Regions from separate parts of the Streptomyces sp. NPDC012794 genome, predicted to be linked through region 3. Evidence: riboswitches for the same ligand, from Rfam matches in the RefSeq annotation. Region 3 holds a riboswitch; each other region holds the start of a gene.
The links. Region 3 has a riboswitch for cobalamin ahead of cobN (cobaltochelatase subunit CobN). Riboswitches for the same ligand answer to the same signal wherever they lie in the genome.

Region 1: another riboswitch for cobalamin. It lies ahead of ACFY7H_RS20550 (energy-coupling factor ABC transporter permease); the one in region 3 lies ahead of cobN (cobaltochelatase subunit CobN).
Region 2: another riboswitch for cobalamin. It lies ahead of ACFY7H_RS06130 (ribonucleoside-diphosphate reductase subunit alpha); the one in region 3 lies ahead of cobN (cobaltochelatase subunit CobN).

Annotation. Positions count from the first base shown of each region.
Region 1 is NZ_JBIBCI010000010.1:202,178-207,706, reverse strand. It holds gene ACFY7H_RS20565 (L-serine ammonia-lyase) at 1-688, shown strand, start outside; gene ACFY7H_RS20560 (SsgA family sporulation/cell division regulator) at 863-1,273, shown strand; gene ACFY7H_RS20555 (hypothetical protein) at 1,359-1,871, shown strand; cobalamin riboswitch at 1,987-2,211, shown strand; gene ACFY7H_RS20550 (energy-coupling factor ABC transporter permease) at 2,240-2,938, shown strand; gene ACFY7H_RS20545 (energy-coupling factor ABC transporter substrate-binding protein) at 2,938-3,291, shown strand; gene cbiQ (cobalt ECF transporter T component CbiQ) at 3,295-4,044, shown strand; gene ACFY7H_RS20535 (ATP-binding cassette domain-containing protein) at 4,035-4,892, shown strand; gene ACFY7H_RS20530 (PadR family transcriptional regulator) at 4,902-5,468, shown strand; gene ACFY7H_RS20525 (EF-hand domain-containing protein) at 5,514-5,529, opposite strand, start outside.
Region 2 is NZ_JBIBCI010000003.1:17,020-22,548, reverse strand. It holds gene ACFY7H_RS06135 (ribonucleotide-diphosphate reductase subunit beta) at 1-876, opposite strand, end outside; gene ACFY7H_RS06130 (ribonucleoside-diphosphate reductase subunit alpha) at 876-3,269, opposite strand; cobalamin riboswitch at 3,414-3,551, opposite strand; gene ACFY7H_RS06125 (GNAT family N-acetyltransferase) at 3,568-4,062, opposite strand; gene ACFY7H_RS06120 (YbdD/YjiX family protein) at 4,190-4,387, opposite strand; gene ACFY7H_RS06115 (carbon starvation CstA family protein) at 4,384-5,529, opposite strand, start outside.
Region 3 is NZ_JBIBCI010000029.1:23,810-29,338, forward strand. It holds gene ACFY7H_RS31780 (germacradienol/geosmin synthase) at 1-224, opposite strand, end outside; gene cobN (cobaltochelatase subunit CobN) at 438-4,058, opposite strand; cobalamin riboswitch at 4,091-4,248, opposite strand; gene ACFY7H_RS31790 (cobalamin biosynthesis protein CobG) at 4,423-5,529, shown strand, end outside.

The DNA.
Region 1 (5,529 bases), on a different contig from region 3:
CATGTCCCGCGAGGGCATCCTGCCGGGTGGGCTGCGCGTCAAGCGCCGGGCCGCCTCCACGGCGCGCCAGCTGCGCACCGAGGGCGACCCGATGATGCACCGCAGCGAGTGGACGACGATCTACGCGATGGCCGTCAACGAGGAGAACGCGGCGGGCGGGCGCGTGGTGACCGCTCCCACGAACGGCGCGGCGGGCGTGCTGCCGGCGGTCCTGCACTACTACGTGAACTTCGTGCCCGGCGCGGACGAGGACGGCGTGGTCCGCTTCCTGCTCGCCGCGGGCGCGATCGGCATGCTCTTCAAGGAGAACGCCTCGATCTCCGGCGCCGAGGTCGGCTGCCAGGGCGAGGTCGGCTCCGCCTGCTCGATGGCGGCGGGCGCCCTCGCCGAGGTCCTGGGCGGCACCCCCGAGCAGGTCGAGAACGCCGCCGAGATCGGCATGGAGCACAACCTCGGCCTGACCTGCGACCCGGTCGGCGGCCTCGTCCAGATCCCCTGCATCGAGCGCAACGGCATGGCCGCCGTCAAGGCCGTCACCGCGGCGAAGATGGCGATGCGCGGGGACGGCAGCCACAAGGTCTCCCTCGACAAGGTCATCAAGACCATGAAGGAGACGGGCGCCGACATGAAGGTCAAGTACAAGGAGACGGCGCGCGGCGGGCTCGCGGTCAACGTGATCGAGTGCTGAACCGATAAGGATCTCCGGGCGGGGTCCGGACCGGTGTGCGGACCGGGTCGTGGCCGAAAAGAGGCCGTGCGGCCCGGCCCCTCGGGACCTTCGGCCCCGGAGCGCGCCCACGGGCGGCGATAGCGTGCGGGGAGGGGCGCCGGACCACCCCCGCACGACGAGAGGCAGCCGCCGATGGCCATCATCACCGACCACCGACTCCTGCCGCTGCGGCTGGAAGCCGCCCCCCTGAGCGTGCCCCTGACCGGCCGCTTCGTCTACCGCACGGACCGCCCGTACGAGGTGGCCGTCGACCTCCGGGGCGCTGGGGCCCACCTCGCCCGCTGGGTGTTCGCGCGCGAGCTGCTGCTCGACGGGCAGCACGCGCCCACCGGCGAGGGCGACGTACAGGTGTGGCCCCGCTGGAGCGGCTCGGAGCCGCGCGTCCTGCTCGGCTTCAGCAACGGCGAGCTCGGCTGCGTGGTCTCCGCCCGCGCCAGGGACGTGCGCGCGCTGTGCCGGCGGATGACGGAGCTGGTGCCGCGCGGGCAGGAACGGCGCCACTACGACCTGGACGCGCAGCTGAGCGCGCTGCTGGCGTACTGAGGCGCGGCGCGCGGAACCGCGGGCGCCCCGGCGGTGTCCTAGGAGATGACAGGCAGTCCCCGTCTCACGGAACCGGGGAGACATCATGCGTCACCCGCACCGCCGCCGGATCGTGGCCCTGGCCACGGGCGCCCTGCTCACCGCCGGGCTCGCGCTCTCCACGTCGCCGGCCTCCGCCGCCACCACGTCCACCCGCACCCAGACCCCGCTCGTCGTCAACGCGCGCTGGGGCGGGCACTGCACGTTCGACCGGATCGTGATCGACCTCCAGGGGTACGTCCCCCCGGTCACCGTCACCCCCGTGTCCCAGCTGGTCTACGACGGGTCCGGCAAGCCCGTGCCGCTGGCCGGGAAGTACTTCCTGGAGATCCGGCTGCACCCCGCCGCCGCCCACGACGACGCGGGGCAGAACGTCTACCAGGGGCCCAAGCTCCAGAAGATCTACCTCAGCAAGCTCAAGGGCATCGCTCTGACCGGCGACTTCGAGGGGTACGTGACCTTCGGCGCCGCCTTCGACACCCAGCCGTCCTACAGCACCTCCGTCCTGCACTCGCCCGAGCGGTTCGTGCTGGACATCGCGCACCCGAACACCTGCTGACCCGAGCGGGTACGGACGGGGGGCCCGGGACGCGTGACGTCCCGGGCCCGCCGTCGTATCAGGGGGGCGGCCGCCGGTGTCCGGGGGTCCGGGTTGTGACGGTCCGTGCGGACGACTAGGGTCATCGGGCCTTGGTGTTCGGGAAACCGGTGGAAAACCGGTGCGGCCCTCGCCACTGTAATCGGGAAGTCCGGCTCCAATCCTCCCTGACGCCGTCCGGGAGGCGCCCCCAGCGGGCAGGCCACTGGGCCCACGCGGGAGACCGCACGGGCCCGGGAAGGCGGAGCCCGGGCATCATGACCCGTGAGCCAGGAGACCGGCCGAGGCGCGTCGTCCATCCACGAGGTGCTGGAGAGGTCTCCCAACTCATGCATATCGCCGAGGGGTTCCTGCCCCCTTTGCACGCGGCCGCCTGGGGCGCCGCGTCCGCCCCCTTCGTCGTCCACGGGGTCCGGGCCCTGACCCGCGAGGTGAAGGCGAACCCGGAGAGCACGCTGCTGCTCGGGGCGTCCGGTGCGTTCACGTTCGTCCTGTCCGCCCTGAAGATCCCTTCTGTGACGGGAAGTTGCTCGCACCCGACCGGAACGGGGCTCGGAGCCATCCTCTTCCGTCCGCCGGTCATGGCGGTGCTCGGCACGATCACCCTGCTCTTCCAGGCGCTGCTGCTGGCCCACGGCGGGCTCACCACGCTGGGCGCCAACGTGTTCTCGATGGCCGTCGCGGGGCCCTGGGCGGGCTACGGCGTCTACCGGCTGCTGCGCAGGTCCGGCCTGCCGCTGATGGTGGGCGTCTTCTTCGGCGCCTTCTTCGCCGACCTGATCACCTACTGCGTGACCTCCGTCCAGCTGGCGCTGGCCTTCCCCGACCCGGCGAGCGGCTTCCTGGGCTCCCTGGAGAAGTTCGCGGGCATCTTCGCCCTCACCCAGATCCCCCTCGCCGTGAGCGAGGGCCTGCTGACCGTGCTCGTGATGCGGCTGCTGATGCAGTCCAGCGCGGCGGACCTGGTCCGGCTCGGCGTCACGAAGCTGACCGGCGGCAAGCGGACCGAGCAGGGGGCGGCACTCTGATGACCAGGAACACGAAGATCAACACCCTGCTGCTGCTCCTGGTGGCGGCACTGGCCGTGATCCCGCTCGCGCTGGGGCTCGGCGAGGGCAAGGAGGAGCCGTTCGCCGGCGCCGACGCCCAGGCGGAGGCGGCCATCACGGAGCTGAAGCCGGATTACGAGCCCTGGTTCTCCCCGTTGTACGAACCCCCCTCGGGCGAGATCGAGTCGGCGCTGTTCGCGCTCCAGGCGGCGCTCGGCGCGGGCGTCCTCGCCTACTACTTCGGCGTCCGCAAGGGCCGGCGCCAGGGCGCCGCACAGGCCCTCGCCGAGGCCGGGGCGGCCGAGAAGACCCGCACCACCCCGGAGCCGTAGGCGGTGCTGCCGATCGACGTGGCGGCCCACTCCAGCCGCTGGCGGGGCCGCCACCCCCTGGAGAAGGCCCTGCTGGGGTTCGGGCTCACGGTCACCGCCGTGTGCCTGCCGCCCTGGCCCGGCGGGCCGCTGGTCGCCGCCGCGACCCTGGCCGTGCTGCTCGGGCCCGCCGGGGTGCCCGGGCGGCAGCTGTGGCGGGCCTTCCGGGTCCCGCTCGGGTTCTGCGTGACCGGGGCCCTGCCGCTGATGGTCTCGGTGGGCAGCCCCGACGGCTTCCTCGCCCTGGCCCCGGACGGGCCCCGGCACGCGGCCGAGCTGCTGCTGCGCACCTCCGCGGCCTCGCTCGGGGTGCTGCTGTTCGCCTTCACCACACCGGTCTCGGACGTGCTGCCCCGGCTGGTGCGGGCCGGGGTGCCCGCACCCGTGGTGGACGTGGCCCTGGTCATGTACCGGATCGGCTTCCTGCTGCTGGACTCGATGGCCCAGGTGCGCCGCGCCCAGGCGGCCCGGCTCGGGCAGACGAGCCGGGCCGCGGTGTGGCGTTCGCTGGCCGGGCTCGCGGCGACCTCGTTCGTCCGGGCCTTCGACCGTGCCGCCCGGCTCCAGCAGGGGCTGGCGGGGCGCGGCTACGACGGCGCGCTGCGGGTGCTCGTACCCGACGCGGCGCTGTCCCGGCGGTTCCTGGCGGGGTCCGCCGCCCTGCTGGCCGCCCTGGTCGCGGGGACCCTCGTACTGAAGGAGCTGTGGCTGTGACCCCGTTGGTGGAGCTGGTCGGCGCGGGTTACGCGTACGAGGACGGCCCGGCCGTGCTGTCCGGGGTGGACTTCGCCATCGCCGAGGGCCGGGCGCTGGTGCTGCTGGGCCGCAACGGCAGCGGCAAGACCACGCTGATGCGGCTGCTGAGCGGCGGGCTGCGGCCCGGCACGGGGGCGCTGCGCCTCGGCGGCGCGGAGGTGGCGTACGACCGCAAGGGCCTGGTCCGGCTGCGCACCTCGGTGCAGCTGGTGGTGCAGGACCCGGACGACCAGCTCTTCGCCGCCTCCGTCGGGCAGGACGTGTCCTTCGGCCCGATGAACCTGGGACTGCCGGCCGCGGAGGTCCGCGAGCGGGTGGACGCCGCCCTGGCCGCGCTGGACATCACCGCGCTGCGGGACCGCCCGACGCACCTGCTGTCGTACGGGCAGCGCAAGCGCGCGGCGATCGCGGGCGCGGTGGCGATGGCCCCGCGGGTGCTGATCCTGGACGAGCCGACTGCCGGGCTCGACCCGGACGGGCAGGAACGCCTCCTGGACGTCCTCGCGGGGCTGCGCGCGACCGGCACCACGGTGGTCATGGCCACCCACGACGTGGACCTCGCGGTCCGCTGGGCCGACGACGCGGCCGTGCTGACCCCGGCCGGGATCCGTACGGGCCCCGCCGGGGAGCTGCTGTCGGACCCGGAACTGCTGGCGTCGGCGGGCCTGCGCCAGGCCTGGGCGCCGGCGGTGACGGCCCTGCTGCGCGCGCACGGCCTGCTGGCGGCGGGCGTGCCCGGTCCGCGGGTGCCGGAGGCGCTGGCCGAGTGGCGGCCGGCGGCGCCGCCGGCCCGGCCGCAAACCTAGGATGGCGGCATGTCGCTGCCGCACGCCATCCTGACCGCCCTGCTCGAGAAGCCCTCCTCGGGGCTGGAGCTGACCCGGCGGTTCGACAAGTCGATCGGCTACTTCTGGTCCTCCACGCACCAGCAGATCTACCGGGAGCTGGGGCGGCTGGAGGAGGCCGGGCTGATCCGGGCGCTGCCGAGCGAGGTGCCCGTGCGCGGGCAGAAGAAGGAGTACGAGGTCCTGCCCGACGGCCGCGCGGAGCTGGCGCGGTGGGTGGACGAGAGTCAGGACCCGAAGCCGGTGCGGGACGCACTGCTGCTGCGGATCCGTGCGGCGGCGGTGGTCGGCCCGCAGCGGCTGGGGCCGGAGCTGCGGCGCCATCTGGAGCTGCACCGGGCGCAGTTGGCCACGTACGAGGCCATCGAGGCGAAGGACTTCCCGCCGGGGCGGGACGCGGCCGCGGACCGGTTGCGCCGGCTCGTGCTGCACGGCGGCATCGCCCTGGAGGGGTTCTGGCTGAGCTGGCTGGAGGAAGCGCTGTCCGAGGTGGAGAAACTGGCTTCGGGGGAGGCTCCGCCGGAGGACGGGGCCTGACGCGCCCCCGCCCCGGCCTGCGGGGCGGAGGCGGACGCGCCGCGCTTACTTGTTCAGGGAG
Region 2 (5,529 bases), on a different contig from region 3:
GAAGCCGAGGCGGACCAGGCGCTGGTCGGCGACGCACTCCAGGTACTCGCGCATCGACTCGGTGTTCATGCCCGGCAGGCCGTCACCGCACAGGTCCCGGCCGAACTGCAGCTCCGCCTCGACGGCCTCCTTCAGCATGTCGGTGACCTGCTGCTGGAGGGCGTCGTCGAAGAGCTCCGGCTCCTCCTTGCGGACGGTGTCCACGACCTCGAAGGCGAAGTTCATGTGCATGGTCTCGTCACGGAAGACCCAGTTGGTGCCCGTCGCCAGACCGTGCAGCAGGCCGCGCGAGCGGAACCAGTACACGTACGCGAAGGCGCCGTAGAAGAACAGGCCCTCGATGCACGCGGCGAAGCAGATCAGGTTCAGCAGGAAACGGCGCCGGTCGGCGGCCGTCTCCAGCCGGTCGATCTTCTCGACCGAGTCCATCCACTTGAAGCAGAACTGCGCCTTCTCACGGATGGAGGGGATGTTCTCCACCGCGTCGAAGGCCGCCGCGCGGTCGTCGGGGTCGGGCAGGTAGGTGTCGAGCAGCGTCAGGTAGAACTGGACGTGCACGGCCTCCTCGAACAGCTGGCGCGACAGGTACAGGCGCGCCTCCGGGGAGTTGATGTGCTTGTACAGCGTCAGCACCAGGTTGTTCGCGACGATCGAGTCGCCCGTCGCGAAGAACGCCACCAGACGGCCGATCATGTGCTGCTCGGACGGCGTCAGCTTCGCGAGGTCCGCGACGTCGGAGTGGAGGTCGACCTCCTCCACCGTCCAGGTGTTCTTGATCGCGTCGCGGTAGCGCTCGTAGAAGTCCGGGTAGCGCATCGGACGCAGGGTCAGCTCGAAGCCCGGGTCGAGAAGGTTCTTCTGGTCGTTGGAGCTCATTACTGGCAGGCCTCGCAGGACTCGGGGTTCTCAAGGGAGCAGGCCAGCGCCTCGGCGTCGAGGGCCTGCGGGAGGGGCGTGGCGGCGGCGGCCGGGACGGCGGCGGCGCCGGACGCGGCGCGGGCGATCTTCGTCGCCGGGCGGGAGCGCAGGTAGTACGTGGTCTTCAGGCCCTGCTTCCAGGCGTACGCGTACATCGAGCTGAGCTTGCCGATGGTGGGCGTCTCCAGGAACAGGTTGAGCGACTGGCTCTGGTCCAGGTACGGGGTACGGGCCGCCGCCATGTCGATCAGGCCGCGCTGCGGGATCTCCCACGCCGTGCGGTACAGCTCGCGGATCTCCGCCGGGATCCAGCCGAAGCCCTGGACGGAACCGGAGGAGTCGCGCAGCGCCTCGCGGGTCTGCGCGTCCCACACCCCGAGCTCCTTGAGGTCCTCCACCAGGTAGGCATTGACCTGGAGGAACTCACCGCTGAGGGTCTCGCGCTTGAAGAGGTTGGAGACCTGCGGCTCGATGCACTCGTACACGCCCGCGATCGAGGCGATGGTGGCCGTCGGGGCGATGGCGAGGAGCAGCGAGTTGCGCATGCCGGTCTTCGCGATCCGGGCGCGCAGGGCGTCCCAGCGCTCGGGCCAGGTGGGCTCGACGTCGTAGTGGTCGGGGTGCAGGACGCCCTGGGCGGTACGGGTCTCGGCCCAGGCCGGGAGCGGGCCGCTGCGCTCGGCGAGGTCGCAGGAGGCCTCGTACGCGGCCAGCATGATCCGCTCGGAGATCCGCGTGGAGAGGGCCTTCGCCTCGGCGGAGTCGAAGGGCAGGCGCAGCTTGAAGAAGACGTCCTGGAGGCCCATGGCGCCCAGGCCCACCGGACGCCACCTGGCGTTGGACCGGCCGGCCTGCTCGGTCGGGTAGAAGTTGATGTCGACGACGCGGTCGAGGAAGGTCACGGCCGTGCGGACGGTCTCGTCCAGGCGCTCCCAGTCCATCCGGCCGTCGGCGACGAACGCACCGAGGTTGACCGAGCCGAGGTTGCAGACGGCGGTCTCGCCGTCGTTGGTGACCTCGATGATCTCGGTGCAGAGGTTGGAGGAGTGGACGACGGTGCCGGGCAGCGCGGTCTGGTTCGCGGTCCGGTTCGAGGCGTCCTTGAAGGTCATCCAGCCCTGGCCGGTCTGCGCGAGCGTGCGCATCATGCGGCCGTACAGGTCGCGGGCCGGCATGGTCTTCTTCGCGAGGCCCGCCGCCTCCGCCTTGAGGTAGGCGGCGTCGAACTCGTCGCCGTACAGGTCCACCAGCTCGGGGACGTCGGCCGGGGAGAACAGCGACCAGTCGGCGTCGGCGTTCACGCGGCGCATGAACTCGTCCGGGATCCAGTGCGCGAGGTTGAGGTTGTGCGTGCGGCGCTGGTCCTCGCCGGTGTTGTCGCGCAGTTCCAGGAACTCCTCGATGTCCGCGTGCCAGGTCTCCAGGTAGACGGCCGCGGCGCCCTTGCGGCGCCCGCCCTGGTTCACGGCGGCGACGGAGGCGTCGAGGGTCTTCAGGAACGGCACGATGCCGTTGGAGTGGCCGTTGGTGCCGCGGATCAGCGAACCGCGGGCGCGGATGCGGGAGTACGAGAGGCCGATGCCGCCGGCGTGCTTGGAGAGGCGGGCCACCTGGTGGTAGCGGTCGTAGATCGAGTCCAGCTCGTCCAGCGGGGAGTCCAGCAGGTAGCAGGAGGACATCTGCGGGTGTCGGGTGCCGGAGTTGAAGAGCGTGGGGGAGGACGGCAGGTAGTCGAGGCGGCTCATCAGCCGGTAGAGCGAGGCCACTTCCTCGACGGCCTGGACGCTCTCGTCCTCGGCGAGACCGCAGGCCACGCGCAGCATGAAGTACTGCGGGGTCTCGATCACCTGGCGGGTGTGCGGGTGCCGCAGCAGGTAGCGGCTGTGCAGGGTGCGCAGGCCGAAGAAGCCGAAGCGGTCGTCCGCACCGTCGGCGAGCGCGTGCTCGACCAGCGCGTTCAGCCGGCCGGCGTGGGCGGCGACGAAATCGGCGGTCCGGTCGGCGATCAGGCCCTCGCGGTGGCCGACGGCGACGGACTCGGCGAAGGAGGTGGCGCCCTGGCCGGCGGCCTCGTCGGCCACGGCCAGCGTCAGCAGGCGGGCGGCGAGGCGGGAGTAGGCCGGGTCCTCGGAGATCAGGCCCGCCGCGGCCTCGGTGGCCAGCCCGCGCAGCTCGGCCTCGTCGGCCGCGGAGCTGCGTCCGCGCAGCGCGGCGGCGGCGACCCGGCCCGGGTCGGTGTCGGGGAGGTCGGCGGTCAGCTCGGTGAGAGTACGCAGCAGCGCGGCCCCCGGGCCTTCGGTGGTGTCGCCAGAAACGGACTCGGCGCGCGGTGCGGAAGGCGCGATGGTCACGGCGGGAGCTCTCCCTCGCTCGGCCCGGTCGTCGGCGGATCGGGGCAGGGGGAGGCGCGTGCGGGCGCGACGGAATCGCGTACTCACCGCATGGCGTCCACCGGCCCAACCGCGAAGCCCGGACGTGTCGGCACCCGGTTCGGTCGACCCGGGCGCACTGTCGGCAGGTCCTCGGACTTGTCATACCGTTGCGGGACAGTTCCGGATTCACACCGGATTCCCCTGCGGCGACAGCGAGGATGAGCATACATGTGGGGGGCCACCGATGCGCGACCCCCCACATGTTGTGTCGGTGCGGCTACAGCTCCAGACGGTAGGTCAGCAGCGTCAGGGCCGGGAACGGCGACCAGTCGAGCTCCGGAGTGCGGACGAAACCCATGCGCTCGTAGATCCGCCGGGCGCCCGGCATGGCCGGCTGCGTGGACAGCACCAGAGCCGTGAGCCCCAGGGCCCGGGCCCGCTCGGCGCAGGCCCGTACGAGGGCCTCCCCGACCCCCTGCCAGCGCGCCTCGGGAGCCACCGCGAGCATCCGGAACTCCGCCTCCTGCGGGCCGGCCACGTCCGCGAGCCGGCTCCCGGGTGCGGCGAACGTCACGCCGCCGAGCAGCCGGCCGTCCCGCACGGCGACCAGCACCTCGCCTTCGCCGGCCCGCCCGGCCACGTCGCGCAGCGCGTTCAGGTAGGTGTCGTCCTCGTTCAGGTCGAGCAGTCCGTCCCCGGTGTAGGCCGCGCCGGTGATCTCGCCCAGCCGCTCGTACTCGTCCGCCCTCGCGGTTCTGATGTCGAAGTCCATGCCCCCGAGTGTGCGCCACGCCTGCCGGCTGCCCGGCGCCGTCGTCGCGGGAGGTGCGCCGGACGCGCCGAAGGGCCCCGCCGTCCCGGTGCGGGACGGCGGGGCCCTTTCGCGGGCACGAGTGCCCTCAGCAGCAGCGGAAGCCCTCCCGGGGGTCCGCCTCGCGGGCGTCGGTACGGGCCCGCTCGAAGGCGCGCCGGGTCATGACCTCGGCGTCCGGGTCGTGCGTGCGGGCGTGCGCGACGTAGCGGTCGTACGCGGCCTCGCCGGAGAACTCCCGTACGAAGAACCGGGCCTTCGCCAGCGCCCCGCGCACCCGGCTCACGCGACCGGTTCCTTGGCCGGGCTGCCGCGCCCGTCGAGGCCGGCGGCCGCGAGCTCGGCCTTCTCCTCGGCCGTGGCGATGAGCCCGGCCGGGGCGATGATCTTCGACTCGGTCCACGGCACCTCGGAGAGGCGGACGGACTCGGGGTGGGCGATGGCCTTGAGGCAGGTCCGGGCCGCGTCCGCCAGCACGATGATGATCAGGACCGCGAACAGCGCCGACAGGACCCCGTCGACCGTCGCGTTGGTGACCACGGTGTGCATGTCGTCCATGTTCTTGGCGGGCGGGAGCACCTTCCCGGCGTCGATGCCGGTCTGGTACTTGTCGCGCTGCGCGAAGAAGCCGACCTTCACGTCGTCGGAGAAGACCTTCTGGTAGCTCGCCGTGAGCGTGACGGCCACGTCCCAGGCCAGCGGAACGGCCGTGACCCAGGCCCACTTGAGCCGCCCGGACTTGACCAGCAGCGTGGTGCAGACGGCCAGCGCGACCGCCGCGAGCAGCTGGTTCGCGATGCCGAACAGCGGGAAGAGCTGGTTGATGCCGCCCAGCGGGTCCTTCACGCCGACCCACAGGAAGTAGCCCCAGCCGCCGACCACGACGGCGCTCGCGAGCCACACGCCCGGCTTCCAGCTGACGTTCCGGAAGGACTTGTGGACGTTGCCGAGGGTGTCCTGGAGCATGAACCGGCCGACGCGGGTGCCCGCGTCGACGGTGGTCAGGATGAAAAGGGCCTCGAACATGATGGCGAAGTGGTACCAGAAGGCCTTCATCGCGGTGCCGCCGACCACCGCCGAGAAGATCTCCGACATGCCGAGCGCGAAGGTCGGCGCACCGCCCGTACGGGACAGCAGGCTGGCCTCCTCCACGTCCTTCGCGGCCTGCGCGAGGGCCTCCGGGCTGATGGCGAAGCCGAGGCCGGTCACCGCCTCCGAGGCGCTCTGGACGGTGGTGCCGACCACGCCGCCGGGGGAGTTGACCGCGAAGAACAGGCCGGGCTCGATGATGCACGCCGCGATCACCGCCATGACGGCGACGAAGGACTCGGTGAGCATGGCGCCGTAGCCGATGATCCGGACCTGGGTCTCCTTCTGGATCATCTTCGGGGTGGTGCCCGAGGCGACCAGCGAGTGGAATCCGGACAG
Region 3 (5,529 bases):
GTGACCAGGGACAGGGCGTCGGCGTCGCAGTCGGGGTGGGTGTACGAGCAGAGCAGCGCGTAGTCGTGCGAGTCCAGGTCCGATTCCTCCCAGACGCCGGAGCCCTCCAGCATTCCGAGGGCCCGTGCCCATCGTTTGCTGTGGGCCCTCGCGCTCTCCAGGTGGGGGTTCAGGCGTGCGGGGTAGGGCACGTAGAACTCCGGCAGTTGAAACGGCTGCGTCACGGGCGGGCCGGCCTTTCCTCACTGGATGCGGGACCGGCGCTCCGGCCCCCGCACGAGATGAGCACCGCCCCGCCCCCGGCGTCGCCCGGACGGGCCGGAGTTCACCGCTTCAGGTGACGGCGGGGCAGTTCGGGGCGCGTGGGCCTGACGGGCGGCGGACGCGCGACGGCCCGGCCTCCGCGGGAGGCCGGGCCGTCTGCGTACAGGCGGCGGTCAGTCGGACTCGCCCTCCAGGTCACCCTCCGTGTCGAGGTAGACCTGGCGCAGGGCTTCGAGGACCTGCGGGTCCGGCTTCTCCCACATGCCGCGGGACTCGGCCTCCAGGAGGCGTTCCGCGATGCCGTGGAGGGCCCAGGGGTTGGCCTCCTCCAGGAAGGCGCGGTTCTCCGGGTCCAGGACGTACGTCTCCGTGAGCTTGTCGTACATCCAGTCCGCCACCACGCCCGTCGTGGCGTCGTAGCCGAAGAGGTAGTCGACCGTCGCCGCCAGTTCGAAGGCGCCCTTGTAGCCGTGGCGGCGCATCGCCTCGATCCACTTGGGGTTCACGACGCGGGCCCGGAAGACGCGGGAGGTCTCCTCGACGAGCGTGCGGGTCTTGACCGTTTCCGGGCGGGTGGAGTCGCCGATGTACGCCTCGGGGGCCGTGCCGCGCAGGGCGCGGACGGTGGCCACCATGCCGCCGTGGTACTGGAAGTAGTCGTCGGAGTCCGCGATGTCGTGCTCGCGGGTGTCGGTGTTCTTCGCGGCCACCGTGATCCGCTTGTACGCCGTCTCCATCTCGGTGCGGGCCGGGCGGCCCTCCAGGCCGCGGCCGTAGGCGTAGCCGCCCCAGACCGTGTAGACCTCCGCCAGGTCGGCGTCCGTACGCCAGTCCCGGGAGTCGATCAGCTGGAGGATGCCGGCCCCGTACGTGCCCGGGCGCGAGCCGAAGATGCGGGTGGTGGCCTTGCGTTCGTCACCGTGGGCGGCGAGGTCGGCCTGGGCGTGGGCCCGGACGAAGTTGTCCGAGGCCGGCTCGTCCAGGGAGGCCGCCAGCCGGACCGCGTCGTCCAGGAGGCCGATGACGTGCGGGAACGCGTCCCGGAAGAAGCCCGAGATGCGCAGCGTCACGTCGATGCGAGGGCGGCCCAGCTCCGCGAGGGGGATCGCCTCGACGCCGGTGACGCGGCGCGAGGCCTCGTCCCAGACGGGGCGGACGCCGAGGAGGGCGAGGGCCTCGGCCACGTCGTCGCCCGCCGTGCGCATCGCGCTCGTGCCCCACAGCGACAGGCCGACCGAGGCCGGCCACTCCTCGTCGTGGTCGGTGCGGTAGCGGGTCAGCAGGGAGTCCGCGAGGGCCTGGCCCGTCTCCCACGCCAGCCGGGACGGGACGGCCTTGGGGTCGACCGAGTAGAAGTTGCGGCCGGTCGGGAGGACGTTGACCAGGCCGCGCAGCGGCGAACCCGACGGGCCCGCCGGGACGAAGCCGCCGTCCAGGGCCCGCACGACGTGGGCGATCTCGTCCGTGGTGCCGGCCAGGCGGGGGACCACCTCGTGCGCGGCGAAGGCGAGGATGTCCGCGACGGCCCGCGGACGGCCCGCCGCGACGGTGGCGACCGCGTCGGGGGACCAGCCGGCGTCTTCCATGGCCTGGACCAGGGTGCGGGCGGTTTCCTCGACCTCGTCCGCCGCCGTGCGGGTGGCCGCCGACTCGTCGAGGCCGAGGGCCTCGCGCAGGCCCGGCAGGGCGGAGGCGCCGCCCCAGATCTGGCGGGCACGGAGGATGGACAGCACCAGGTTGACCCGGGCCGGCCCCGTCGGGGCGCCGCCGAGGACGTGCAGGCCGTCGCGGATCTGGGCGTCCTTGACCTCGCACAGCCAGCCGTCGACGTGCAGCAGGAAGTCGTCGAACCCGTCGTCGTCCGGACGCTCGTCGAGGCCCAGGTCGTGGTCGAGCTTCGCGGCCTGGATCAGCGTCCAGATCTGGGCGCGGATCGCCGGGAGCTTGGACGGGTCCATGGCGCTGATCTGGGCGTACTCGTCCAGGTGCTGCTCCAGGCGCGCGATGTCGCCGTACGATTCCGCGCGGGCCATCGGCGGCACGAGGTGGTCGACCAGGGTGGCGTGCACGCGGCGCTTGGCCTGCGTGCCCTCGCCCGGGTCGTTCACCAGGAACGGGTAGACGAGCGGGAGGTCGCCGAGCGCCGCGTCCGGCGCGCAGGACGCGGAGAGGCCGGCGTTCTTGCCCGGCAGCCACTCCAGGTTGCCGTGCTTGCCCAGGTGGATCATCGCGTCGGCGCCGAAGCCGCCGTCCTCGGCGGCCGCCTGGATCCAGCGGTACGCCGCCAGGTAGTGGTGCGAGGGCGGCAGGTCCGGGTCGTGGTAGATCGCGATCGGGTTCTCGCCGAAGCCGCGCGGCGGCTGGATGAGGATCAGCAGGTTCCCGCGGCGGAGCGCGGCGAGGACGATGTCGCCGTCCGGGTTCGAGGAGCGGTCCACGAACATGTTGCCGGGGGCCTCGCCCCAGTGCTCCTCGACGCTCTCGCGCAGCTCGGCCGGGAGTTCGGCGAACCAGCGCCGGTAGTCGGCCGCCGGGATGCGGACCGGGTTGCGGGCCAGCTGCTCCTCGGTCAGCCAGTCCTGGTCGTGGCCGCCGGCCTCGATCAGGGCCCGGATCAGCTCGTCGCCGTCGCCGGAGACCAGGCCGGGGATCTCGGCCTCGGGGCCGAAGTCGTAGCCGTGGGCGATGAGGGTGCGCAGGAGCTCGACGGCGCTGGCCGGGGTGTCCAGGCCGACCGCGTTGCCGATGCGGGAGTGCTTGGTGGGGTACGCGGACAGGACGAGCGCGATCCGCTTGTCGGCGGGCTCGATGTGGCGCAACCGGGCGTGGCGCACGGCGATGCCGGCGACGCGGGCGGCCCGCTCCGGGTCGGCGACGTACGCGGGCAGGCCGTCCTCGTCGATCTCCTTGAAGGAGAACGGGACGGTGATCAGACGGCCGTCGAACTCGGGGACGGCGACCTGGGTGGCGGCGTCGAGCGGAGACAGGCCCTCGTCGTTCTCCTCCCAGTTGCCGCGCGAACCGGTCAGACACAGCGCCTGGAGGATCGGCACGCCGAGCCCGGCCAGCGCCCCCGCGTCCCAGGACTCGTCGTCCCCGCCGGCGGAGGCGGTGGCGGGGCGGGTGCCGCCGGCGGCGAGCACGGTGGTGATGATCGCGTCCGCCGGCTCCAGCGCCTGGAGCAGCTCCGGCTCGGGGGAGCGCAGGGAGGAGACGTAGAGGGGAACGGGCTGCCCGCCCTTGGCCTCGATGGCGTCGCAGAGGGCGTGCACGAAGGCGGTGTTGCCGCTCATCTGGTGGGCGCGGTAGTACAGCACCGCGACCCGGGGCCCGGTGGCCGTGCCGGCGGGCCGGTCCAGGGGACCCCAGGTGGGGGAGGCGGCGGCGGGCTCGAAGCCGTGGCCGGTGAGCAGCACGGTGTCGGAGAGGAAGCGCGCCAGCTGGCCGAGGTTGGCCGGGCCGCCGTGCGCGAGGTAGCGGTGCGCCTCGGCGGCGATGCCGATCGGGACCGTGGAGGCCTCCATCAGCTGGGCGTCGGGGGCCTGTTCGCCGGTCAGCACGACCACCGGGCGGGTCTGGCCGGGGGCGAGGAGCACGTCCAGGCCCTCCTGCCAGGCGCGCAGGCCGCCGAGGAGGCGTACGACGACCAGCCCGACGCCGTCGAGCAGTCCGGGGAGATCGTCGAGGGGAAGGCGGGAGGGGTTCGCGAACCGGTACGGCACGGGGCCGCCGGCGACGTTCGCGGCGCGGGCGCTGAGCAGATCGGTGTCGGACGTCGACAGCAGCAGGATCATGCGGCGGCAGGCCTTCCTCGGGGTTTCCGCGCCCCGGGCAGTGAGGACAGCGGGAGTTCCTGACTCACCCGGCCGATCGCTCCGCGGGGTTCACAGTGGCGGGACCGCGCCGGAATCGCACCGGGCTTCCTCCCATGTCGCCGTCCTCGGCGATGACGGGCCGAGCGGCCCGTCGGAAGGTCATCTTAGGCGGCCTTTCCCCTGGCCGGGAGTGGGGGTGGGATCGGGGCCGCCCCGTCGCCGCGGCCCCGCCCCGGACCCCGCGCCCCGCACGCGGGCGGCGCCGCCTCCCGGCCCGGCGCGGCGGGAGGCGGCCCGGGCCGGGGTGGCGACGGACACAGGCCGGGGCCGCGCAATCGTGGGTATGCTCGCGGCCATGCCCCAGCCCCCCTCCGCCGCGTCACGGGACGAACCCGTCATACGCGACCGCGGCGACGCCTGCCCCGGCGCGCTGCGGCTGCACGCCGCCGACGACGGCTACCTGGCGCGCGTCCGGATCCCCGGGGGACTGCTCACCACCGCCCAGGCGTTCGTGCTCGGGGCCGCCGCCGACCGGTTCGGCGACGGGCACCTGGAGCTCACCTCGCGCGGCAACGTCCAGCTGCGCGGCCTCTCCGACGGCTGCGGCACCCGGCTCGCCCGGCTGCTGGACGGTGCCGGGCTGCTGCCCGCGCCGAGCCACGAGCGGGTGCGCAACATCGTGGCCTCCCCGATGGGCGGCCCCCGCGTCGCGTACCGGGTCCGGGAACTGGACCGGCTGCTCTGCGCGAGCACCCGGGCGACGGCCCTGTCCGGGCGGTTCCTCTTCGCCGTTGACGACGGGCGCGGGGACGTCGCCGCCCTCGACCCCGATGTCACGGTGCTGGGGGGCGGCGGTGACGGGGAGGGCGGGGACGGTGGCGACCGTGACGGGGGCAGTGGCGACGGCGGGCGCCGGGTGCTGGTCCGGCTCGGAGCCGCCGCCGACGCCGTCCGCGTGGCCCCGGCCGACGCGCCCCGGGCGGCGCTGCTGGCCGCCGAGTACTTCCTCGACGCCGCCGACGCCGCCGGCACCCGGGCCTGGCGGGTCGCCGAGCTGCCTGACGGACACGACCTGGACGGCGGGGAGTTCGCCGCGCGACTGGCCGCCGCCGGGATCGACGCGGCCCGCGTCCCCGAGGTGGCGTGGCCCTGCGCGGAACCGCCCCGGCCGCGGGGGGCCGGGGGCGCGCTGTGCGTCCTGCCCCCGCTCGGCCGGCTGAGCTCCGCCCAGTGGCGGACCCTGGCCGAGGTCGCCGAAGCCGGCGGCCGGGAGCTGCGCGTCACCCCGTGGCGCAGTGTCGTCCTGCCGGACACCGGGACCCCCGTCCCCGCCGGCGGCTGCGCACGGCTCGAGGCGGCCGGCCTGGTGGTCCGCCCCGACAGCCCCTGGCAGTCCGTCACCGCCTGTACCGGCAAGCCCGGATGCGCCAAGTCCCTGGCGGACGTACGC